One region of the Herminiimonas sp. GW821-FHT09C12 genome, then DNA from elsewhere that is predicted to be linked to it. Evidence: predicted binding sites of a transcription regulator. Region 1 holds the regulator's gene; each other region holds the start of a gene.
The links. Region 1 encodes sigma-54, which starts transcription at its own class of promoters, with help from an activator protein. Its sites were predicted from a motif close to TGGCANGNAANCTGCTTT; they were not measured.

Region 2: a site for sigma-54 is predicted at 2,251-2,268, ahead of AC07N2_RS08305 (pilin). Genes of this name have one in related genera too.
Region 3: a site for sigma-54 is predicted at 803-820, ahead of AC07N2_RS09490 (ammonium transporter). Genes of this name have one in related genera too.

What each region holds. Positions count from the first base shown of each region.
Region 1 covers NZ_JBWKPC010000001.1:1,270,104-1,273,654, reverse strand. The annotation lists gene lptA (lipopolysaccharide transport periplasmic protein LptA) at 1-523, shown strand, start outside; gene lptB (LPS export ABC transporter ATP-binding protein) at 525-1,265, shown strand; gene AC07N2_RS06045 (RNA polymerase factor sigma-54) at 1,287-2,756, shown strand; gene hpf (ribosome hibernation-promoting factor, HPF/YfiA family) at 2,860-3,222, shown strand; gene AC07N2_RS06035 (energy transducer TonB) at 3,307-3,551, opposite strand, start outside.
Region 2 covers NZ_JBWKPC010000001.1:1,737,899-1,741,449, forward strand. The annotation lists gene AC07N2_RS08290 (histone deacetylase family protein) at 1-115, opposite strand, end outside; gene AC07N2_RS08295 (Stp1/IreP family PP2C-type Ser/Thr phosphatase) at 496-1,317, shown strand; gene AC07N2_RS08300 (FHA domain-containing protein) at 1,434-2,096, shown strand; gene AC07N2_RS08305 (pilin) at 2,319-2,789, shown strand; gene AC07N2_RS08310 (tetratricopeptide repeat protein) at 2,864-3,551, shown strand, end outside.
Region 3 covers NZ_JBWKPC010000001.1:2,014,823-2,018,373, forward strand. The annotation lists gene aat (leucyl/phenylalanyl-tRNA--protein transferase) at 1-688, opposite strand, end outside; gene AC07N2_RS09490 (ammonium transporter) at 869-2,071, shown strand; gene AC07N2_RS09495 (NUDIX hydrolase) at 2,136-2,723, opposite strand; tRNA gene AC07N2_RS09500 (tRNA-Met) at 2,872-2,948, shown strand; gene scpB (SMC-Scp complex subunit ScpB) at 3,110-3,551, shown strand, end outside.

The DNA of each region.
Region 1 (3,551 bases):
CGCTGGCGTCAGCACCGCACTCGGTGCCCACGCCGAAAAAGCTGATGCGACCAAGCCGACCAACGTCGAAGCCAATCAAATGGAATACGACGACGTCAAGCAGATCAATACCTTCACCGGCAACGTCGTCCTGACGCGCGGCACCATCTTGATGAAGGCCAATAAAATGGTCGTGAAACAAGATCCTGCCGGCTATCAGTTCATCACGCTGTACGCCCCACCCGGCGGCTTGGCAACCTTTCGCCAAAAGCGCGACGGTGGCCCTGATCAATGGATAGATGGCCAAGCCGAACGCATCGAGTATGACGACAAGGCCGAGATCATGAAGCTGTTTTCCAAAGCGCGCATGCGGCGCCTTGAAAATGGCAAACCGACTGACGAAGTCGAAGGCGAATTCATTTCCTACGACACACGCGCTGAATTCTTTACCGTCAACAACACTGCATCCGGCGACAGCAAACAAGGCGCCGGACGCATCAAGGCCGTGATTCAGCCACGCGCCGCTGATACAAAGGCAAAATAAGATGTCGAGCAAGCTGATCGTTAACGGACTGCAAAAAAGCTACGGCGCACGCCAGGTTGTGCGCGACGTCGCCTTGCAAGTTGAAAGCGGCGAAGTCGTTGGTCTACTCGGCCCGAATGGCGCCGGCAAAACCACATCGTTTTACATGATCGTCGGATTGGTGCCATCGGATGCCGGCCGTATTGAACTGGATGGCGTCGACATCTCGCGCCTGCCTATTCATAAACGCGCTCTGCTCGGCTTGTCCTATCTGCCACAGGAAGCATCGGTGTTCCGCAAGTTGAGCGTAGAAGACAATATTCGCGCCGTACTTGAATTACAGCGCGTCAATGGCAAAGCATTAAACAGCTCGCAAATTGAAGAACGACTCGACACACTGCTGGCCGATCTGCAAATTGAAAAGCTGCGCGAAAATCAAGCACTCTCCTTATCTGGTGGTGAGCGTCGTCGCGTCGAAATCGCACGCGCACTCGCAACCAATCCGCGCTTCGTGTTGCTTGATGAACCGTTTGCCGGTGTCGATCCAATTGCCGTGATTGAAATTCAACGCATCGTGCGCTTCCTGAAGGAACGTGGCATCGGCGTACTTATCACCGATCACAATGTGCGCGAAACGCTGGGTATCTGCGATCGCGCTTACATCATCAACCAGGGCGCAGTATTGGCCAGTGGACGACCTGACGACATCATTGCCAACGAATCGGTGCGTCGCGTCTACCTGGGCGAACACTTCCGCATGTAAGCGCGGAAGAGAAAAAAGTCTATGAAGCAATCCCTGCAATTACGAGTCTCGCAACATCTGGCCTTAACGCCACAACTGCAACAATCGATACGCTTGTTGCAGTTGTCGACTCTTGAATTGCATCAGGAACTGGAACAAATCCTGGCTGACAATCCGATGCTGGAACGTACCGATGATCCTCTCGATCATGCGATACGCTTGCTGGCTGATGGTGCCATCGGTGCAAACGGAACCACACCTGAAGGCGCCAGCGTCGAAGCCAACGCGCAAACACCAGAGAGTGAAACAACATTCGACGCACCCGATTTGCCGGAAGCTTCCAGTGCTGAAAGCGAATGGAGCTTTGACGATGTCGCACGCACCTCCAAGGCACCGGAAGATGACGATGCCCGTCCGCAACTGGAAGCGCACGAGACCACACTGCGCGAACACTTGCTGGAACAGATGCGCGTCACCGTGCGCGAACGACGTGACCGCGCCTTGCTCGAACTCATCATCGATGCATTAAACGACAACGGCTACCTGGAAGAAGAGCTGGAAGAAATTCATGCTCGTCTGCCGGAAGAACTCGAAATCGAACTGGAAGAATTGCAGATCGCCTTGAATCTGCTGCAAAGCTTCGACCCAGCCGGCGTCGGTGCGCGCAATGCTTCTGAATGTCTTGCATTGCAAATCAAGCGTTTCCCGAAAGTAGCGATGGTGACACGTCGCATGGCACTCGCCATTGTGGAAAACCATCTCCCCCTATTTGCTCAACGCGACTTCAACAAGCTACGCAAGGCGCTCGATTGTGACGACGAAGATCTGCGCGAAGCACAAGTCATCATCAAGCAATGCAATCCGCATCCAGGCTCCATCTTCGCCACCGATACATCGGATTATGTTGTGCCGGACGTCATCGTCAAACGCACCCGCAATGGCTGGCAAGTCATGCTCAATCACGACGTCATGCCACGCCTGCGCGTTAATAGCATGTATGCCAACATTTTGAAGCAAAGCAAGGGCGAAGGGTCGCTTGGTTCCCAGCTGCAAGAGGCTAAATGGCTGATCAAAAACATGCGCCAACGCTTCGACACCATCCTTCGTGTCGCACAGGCAATTGTAGAGCGGCAAAAAAACTTTTTTTCACATGGTGCAGTTGCCATGCGACCGCTTGTTTTACGTGAAATAGCTGATACACTGGGTTTACACGAGAGTACTATTTCACGTGTAACCACCCAGAAGTACATGCTCACCCCACACGGGATGTTCGAATTGAAATATTTTTTCGGCAGCCATGTCGCAACAGAAGCTGGTGGCGAAGCGTCATCAACTGCGATACGGGCACTGATCAAACAATTGATAGGAGCCGAAGACCCGAAAATTCCATTCTCTGATAGCAAGATTGCCGACATGCTGGCAGAACAAGGCATGGTGGTAGCAAGACGGACCGTCGCAAAATATCGTGAAGCCTTGAAGATTCCACCGGTCAATCTGCGCAAGTCGTTGTAGATATCGTCCTTAATAGTTTTTTGTTGTTATACGTTGCTGTGTTCAGCGTAGTCAGATAACAAGACGCGCACGAACCTCCAGTGATCTGCCATAGGAGCACTGTATGAATCTCACAATCAGTGGACATCACCTCGAATTAACCCCCGCCATCCGCGAATATGTACAAGGTAAATTGGAGCGCATCAAACGTCATTTTGATCACGTTATCGATATCGCAGTCATCCTGACTGTAGACAATCTTCCCGAAAAAGAAAAACGCCAAAAAGCAGAAATAAACTTGCGCGTGAGAGGCAAGGATCTGCACGCGGAAAGCATCGCAGATAATTTATATGCTGCCATCGATACGCTGATCGATAAACTCGATCGCCAAGTGATCAAATATAAAACCAAGCAACAAGACCATCAACACGAAGCGATCAAACGATTGCCGGATGAGTCCGATGTTGTTGCACCCTCAGGTGCATAGATAGACCGAGCAAATCGGTCAGATGAAATGAAGGGCGCAGATTGCGCCCTTTTTTAATTGGTATTCCTTTAGATTCGATCGGATTTAATCCGCATTCTTCTTTATTCGTTCAACTACCACACCTTCCAAAACGACCTCGATTTTGAGCTGGCTTTTAACAGCAAGTCCCGCAACCTTCCCAGGACTGAATTTCGTTTTCGAGAATGCATCTTTCATCAGCTGCTGCGCCGGCTCTGACAAGGATGAATTTTCCATTACAACCTCATCAATATTCCCATCCTCATTGATTAACAAGCGCAGTATCGCCAATTGCGACAATCCATTTGTGA
Region 2 (3,551 bases), 470 kb from region 1:
ATTCCGGTACACGCAAGGCGCGTAACACAGCTTTCAAGCGCTCTGGGGATTCAGGATGACTAGGACCTGGTTTGTGTTCTAGACAAGCTTCGTGGGTATAGATAACTGTGGTCATATTTTATTATTGAGGCCCGGTATGAGGCATCTTCTCCATTATGAAAACCTGATTGGAGGGCGCAATGTGGCAACCCGGCAAGTGAATCCTGATCATTATAAAGGTCGGCTCCATGCTTGGCGACCAAGTGGATCTTTGCGTCACAAATGCATACTATTTTTCCGATACTCGTTGTTTCTTGCTGCGTGTATTTTTTGAGAAAAAGAGACAAGCAGCCGTGGAAGCTAGGGTTTATGTAAGGAAAGCAGATATGATTTGTATCTGAAATGAAATGTTTGGGACAGGCTGAGGGATAATCTCACACATGATCCTGCTCACTAGAACTAGAAAAATTCCTGTTTCCGACGTCATCTGACACTACAGTTCACCCCTCATCTTCTATGACGTCTTCCGTCGCGCTTCAATTTTCCGCCAAAACCGATACGGGATTGGTGCGTTCGCATAATGAAGATGCAATTGAAGTCAGTGCAGATTACCAAATTGCAGTATTGGCAGATGGCATGGGTGGTTACAACGCTGGTGAAGTCGCAAGCGGTATCGCCACGGCCATGTTCAGATCGACGCTGGAACAACACTTGCTGCAGTTGCAGACAAAAGGACGTGCGGCAAGTAGTAAAACTTTACAGCGCTTGCTGGTTGAGTCAGTTGCTTCCGCTAATGCGCAAATATTAGAGGTCGCACGTGCTCAACCGCAATTCAGCGGCATGGGAACGACCTTGGTTGCCGCGTTATTCCATCACGATAAAGTGGTGCTGGCACATGTTGGCGATTCGCGTGCGTATCGGTTTCGGCAGGGTGTGTTGACGCAGCTCACCCGCGACCATTCGCAATTGCAGGAACAGATCGATGCCGGATTGGTAAGTCCTGAGTGGGCGCGTTTTGCACCAAACAAGAATTTGATTACGCGTGCCTTAGGTGTCGCGTCACAAATCGATGTGGAAGTGAATGATTATCCGATTGAGGATGGGGATGTTTACCTGCTGTGTTCGGATGGTCTGTCCGATATGTTGGCAGGTGAGCAGATGGCTGCGATGCTTGATGATAATGATACAGATCTGGATTTATTATGCAGCTCGCTTGTGCAAGCAGCAAACAACAACGGTGGGCGCGATAATATTTCAGTAATTTTGGCGAAGATAGAATCAAGTTCACCTGCGCCGTTGGGTTTGTGGGGGCGACTTGCCGTCAGATTCAAGTTGTGATTATTGGCAGTATTGATATTTTTATAGATAGATGTTTGATTAGATTCCTAACGTTGTTTTGCGATTAGTGTGAGTTGCATTCCCGTTTGAAGCTGGAAAGGATGTTGGAAGAGAGTATGGCCACGATTATTTTGGCGAAAGACGGTGTGGCGTTACAGACGTTTCCCCTTTCGAAAGAGCGCACAACTATTGGGCGCAGAACATACAACGACATCGTGATAGATGCGCCTGGTATTAGTGCCGAACATGCAGTGATCGTTACTAGCTCCGACGAATCTCATTTCGAAGACTTGGAAAGTACGAACGGTAGCCAGCTCAACGGTCAGCCAATAAAAAAACATCTGCTGCAAGATAGAGACTTGATTGAGCTCGCAACGTATACCCTTCAATATTGCTCGGAAGAGACTGTGTCGAGCGTAATAACATCATCTGCTTCTACCGGTATCGCTGAAGAAGGGTTGGGCGATATGGAGCAGATTACGGTGCCATCACAAAGAGATATGACAGTCACAACGAACAGGGCTGCAATTAGAATTTTGAGTGGGTTCGGTGCAGGAAAGGAAATTGCGCTGACCAAGGCATTAACGACCATCGGTCGTCCGGGATTGCATGTCGCGGTATTAGCCAGTAGCGAACAAGGCCACAGCCTGACGCATGTTGAAGGCGAGGTTTATCCCGTTGTTAACGGTATTTCGATAGGTGTATTGACTCAGTCGCTGGTGAGCGGTGATCGGATTAGTCTGGCGGACACTGAAATGATGTTTTTGGTTGATGACTAAGAATTGTCATATCAGAAAATTTTTCGTATTCAGGAACAGCATTTGTAAGACAAAATTTTCATTCAATGTGACAAAAATTGGCTGCCCTATAACCAAAATTGTTACTTTTGGTTAAATCTATGCGGAAAATCTCCGTTTTTAGCCTGATTTGAGCTGGCACACCGATTGCTGTATGACAAGCAGGGTGGAAAAGCTGCCTTTATTCCCAAACAGGAGAAATAAATGAAATCGATGAAGATGATGAAGAAAGCACAAAGCGGTTTTACGCTGATCGAATTGATGATCGTTGTGGCGATTATTGGTATTTTGGCGGCGGTGGCAATTCCTCAGTATCAGGATTATGTGACTCGCGCGAAATTAGCTAAAGTTAATGTCGCAGTCGAACCTGTAAAAACAGCCGTTGCAATGTTTGCACAAGAAAATAACGGCGTTGCATTAATTCCTGCGAATGGATGGGACTCATTGGGTCTTGCTGGTGCCCCAACTGGTACGACCGAGGTGTCCGGTATTACGGTAACTGTTGCAACAGGTGCAATCGTAGCTACTTTGCAAGGAATCGGCTCTCCTTACGATACTACGACGGTGACATATACTCCTACTGTCGGTAATTCTGCCGTGACTTGGGGCGTTGCTTGCAGCTACACTACGACAGGTAAAGATCTCAATAATTTGAAGAAAGTTGTGGGCTGCTAAGATAGCTGCTGACTTAAAAAATAACGCCCGCGCTGCGGGCGTTATTTTTTCTATCTGATTTCCATTTTGGAAATATGAATACATATCCATATCGCCGACTTTTCTTATTTTTTATTGTTTTTTTGTCGATTGCCACTGCTGCGAGTCTTCTGTATCTCCCATTTTTAAGTAATTCCGTTGTTTTTGATGACCGGAGCTTCTTTGCGGGGTTATCTGTCTATGACTATGCCCAAGTTCCTTTTTCATTGCAGCCGCGTCAGTTTCCATATTTCACATTAGGACTCGTCCAGGTATTAGTTGGAAATATTGAGGCCAATCGTATTTTTAGTTTGCTTCTACATATAGTCTGTTCATATTTCATATACATCTTGGCAGGCTTGTTTCTCAAGGATGTAGTGATACCGAAGCTGAATGATCAGACGTCAGAAAATTTCCAGCATAATTTTCACAATCAAATTATTGCGCTCGTTTGTAGTGTGTGGTTTCTATTTAATCCCATCGCCGTATATGGTGCGGGCTATTTGGCACAACGCACGATTCTCTTCGCAACACTTTTCTCGCTTCTCTCCCTTTGGTTTTATCGTCGCGCCTTTGCCAAAAATAGAACGATAGATGTAATCACTGCTGCCTTGTTTTATTCACTGGCAGTATTTTCTAAAGAACACGCAATCATGTTGCCATTGGCTGCCTTGCCATTGGTGGCGCTATATGAAGGAAACTGGCGCACGCATTTTAAGCGCATGACTCTGTATTTGGTGCTTT
Region 3 (3,551 bases), 740 kb from region 1:
GAGGTCCACTAACCGCCTGTCGCAATCTGGATATAAATTCAGATCTCGAAATTGGTGCAGCACCAAGTGATGCCAAATGCGACGTCTCTTGCTGGCAGTCTATCATTGAAACTCCGTGGCTTCTGAGGAAATGCACGAGGTATGTCAGCGCAATTTTGGATGCATCGGGCACGCGAGCAAACATCGATTCGCCATAGAACATGTGGCCTATACATACGCCGTATGCGCCGCCTACCAGTTCACCATCCAGCCATAGTTCAGATGAATGTGCATAGCCTTGTTGGTGCAAGCCTGCATAGCCAGCGATGATTTCATCAGATATCCATGTGCCGCTTTCGCCATGACGTGGTGCAGCGCAGGCGCGCATGACATCTTCAAACGCATGATCGAAGCGAATTTGCCAGCGTCCATCCGAGTACATGCTGTGATGAATTTTCTTTAAATTCTTTTTCAGGCTAGCGGAGATTTTGAAGTTGTCGACGAATAGCACCATGCGCGGGTCGGTACTCCACCACAGAATAGGCTGGCCTTCCGAGAACCACGGAAAAATGCCATTGCGATAAGCCTGTAGCAAACGTTCAGTTGATAGATCGGCACCGGCGGCCAATAAGCCTGCGGCTCCATCGGCTTCTGTGAGCGCGCTGGAAACATGGGGGAAGGGATCATCTGCTTCTAACCACGGAATCATGGTTTATCCCTGTTTTGGCTCGTTTTATCGTTCATTTTTGGTGCGGAATATGGATTTTATTATGTCGATGAAAATTTATCTTTAAAAATCAATAGCTTGAAAATATCACCAAAATGGAACGATTTTTGCTTTTATGGTGCATTCATTTATTCGACTTGCACACTAATTGGGAGATTTTGCATGGATGCACTCAAAAACGGTACCGACGCATTATTTATCATGCTCGGCGCGGTCATGGTTTTGGCCATGCACGCTGGTTTTGCCTTTCTTGAGCTTGGAACAGTACGTAAAAAAAACCAGGTTAATGCACTGGTCAAAATATTAGTCGATTTTGCAGTATCGACAATTGCCTATTTTTTTGTTGGCTACAGCGTGGCGTATGGTGTGAGTTTTTTCGGTAGTGCGGAAGTGCTGACGCAGCGTAATGGATTCGAGCTGGTCAAGTTCTTCTTCCTGTTGACCTTTGCTGCCGCAATTCCGGCAATCATTTCTGGCGGGATTGCTGAGCGTGCGCGTTTTCATCCGCAATTGCTGGCGACTGCGCTGATCGTCGGCTTGGTTTATCCATTTTTTGAAGGCATAGCCTGGAATCAGCATTTTGGTATTCAAGCCCGGCTGAAGGAAAGCTTTGGCGCGAACTTCCATGATTTTGCCGGTTCCATCGTGGTGCATGCGGTTGGTGGCTGGATAGCTTTGCCTGCAGTGCTATTGCTTGGCGCGCGTCGCGGGCGTTATACAAAAGAGGGAACAATTGCGGCGCACCCACCTTCCAGCATTCCGTTTCTGGCATTGGGCGCATGGATACTGACGATAGGCTGGTTCGGCTTTAATGTGATGAGCGCACAAACCATGGAGCAAATGAATGGTTTGGTTGCAGTCAATTCATTGATGGCGATGGTGGGTGGCACCTTGGCAGCATTCTTGGCGGGCAAGAATGATCCCGGTTATGTGCACAATGGGCCGCTGGCCGGTTTGGTTGCGATCTGCGCTGGTTCCAACATCATGCATCCATTGGGAGCGTTGATAACAGGTGCGATTGCTGGCTTCATTTTTGTCTGGGCTTTTGCGCTGACACAAAACAAATGGAAAATCGATGACGTGTTGGGCGTGTGGCCTTTGCATGGCTTATGCGGCGCATGGGGTGGTTTGGCTGCAGGGATTTTTGGTTTGCAGTCTTTGGGTGGTTTGGGTGGCGTGTCCATCATGTCGCAATTAATCGGTACAGGCTTGGGGATTGCGATAGCGTTGATTGGTGGTGTGTTGATTTATGGCGCGTTGAAACTGACTGTGGGCATACGGTTGGATGCTGAGCAGGAGTTCAACGGTGCGGATCTATCGATTCATAATGTCAGTGCGACGCCGGAGCGCGAGACTTACTGGTGATTGTTTTGAATCAATGAAAAAAGGCGGCAACACATCGTGTTGTCGCCTTTTTCTTTTGTTGTACTTAGTTAGTAGCAACAGATTTCGGCTGAATCATAGGTTTGGTAATGTCGGCTGTATGGAAGTGATAAGTGCCGCCGTCTTTCAATGTCGCATGGTCTGCCAAAAAGAACTTCAGGGTTTGGCTGACAGTTGGGAATGCGATATCGTCCCAAGGAATTTCATCGGCTGAGAACAGTTTTACTTCCAGGCTTTCAACGCCAGCTTCATAGTTCAAATCCAGCAAGGTTGCACGGTAGAACATGTGCACCTGATGAACGTGCGGCACATTCAATAATGAGAACAGTTCGTGCAGTTGGATATTTGCGCCAGCTTCTTCTATGGTTTCGCGTATCGCCGCGTTGCTTGTCGTTTCATTGTTTTCCATGAAGCCGGCAGGCAATGTCCAGTAACCGAGGCGAGGCTCTATTGCACGTTTGCATAAAAGAATGCGCATATCGCCAGCTTCATCCCATACCGGAATCGAGCCCAATACCATCTTTGGGTTTTGATAATGAATGGCGCCGCAATTGCTGCATACATAACGCGGGCGATTGTCGCCATCTGGGATGGATAGTGAAACAGGGTGCGCGCACTCAGAGCAAAATTTCATAGAAAAATAGAATCTAAAATCGTTTGAAAATGGACAGCAATTGAATAGATGCGGACTTGCTTGAAGTGAAGAAGTGTATCACCGCACAAAGAAAGTGCGATTAAGTTTGCGTTGCGCGCAGATACTCTATATACTTCATATCTTCAGACGCGGGGTGGAGCAGTCTGGCAGCTCGTCGGGCTCATAACCCGAAGGTCGTAGGTTCAAATCCTGCCCCCGCAACCAAAGTCTTACAAGTCTTATATAAATCCCGCCTATCAATAATCTCCTCTAAACGGGCGTCGGATTGCAGTATCAACTGGTTCTCTAACCGGGCATCATCCAAAGATGATTGTCGTTGAGTATAATTTCTGCACATTGCAACTAAACAGTCCTAAATATCGTAAATGAATATTGCTGAGGCGAAGAAGGTCCTCGAAACAGCGCTACTTTGCGCTCACGAGCCCCTGTCCATGAACGACATGAAGAAACTTTATGTCGAGACCGGTGAGACGGACGGCCAGATCGATGCCGATGCAATCAAGCAGATGCTTGAGGAGTTGCGCGACGATTGGGCTGATAAAGGAATTGAAGTTGTCAGCCTATCGACCGGCTGGCGCTTTCAAAGTCGTCCGGAAATGAAGATTTATCTGGAACGCCTGAATCCGGAAAAGCCGCCGAAATATTCGCGCGCAACTTTAGAGACGCTTGCCATCATTACTTATCGCCAGCCAGTTACGCGTGGTGATATCGAAGAAATTCGTGGCGTCACGGTTAATTCGCAAACTATTAAAATGCTGGAAGATCGGGGCTGGATCGAATCCATAGGACATCGCGATGTTCCTGGAC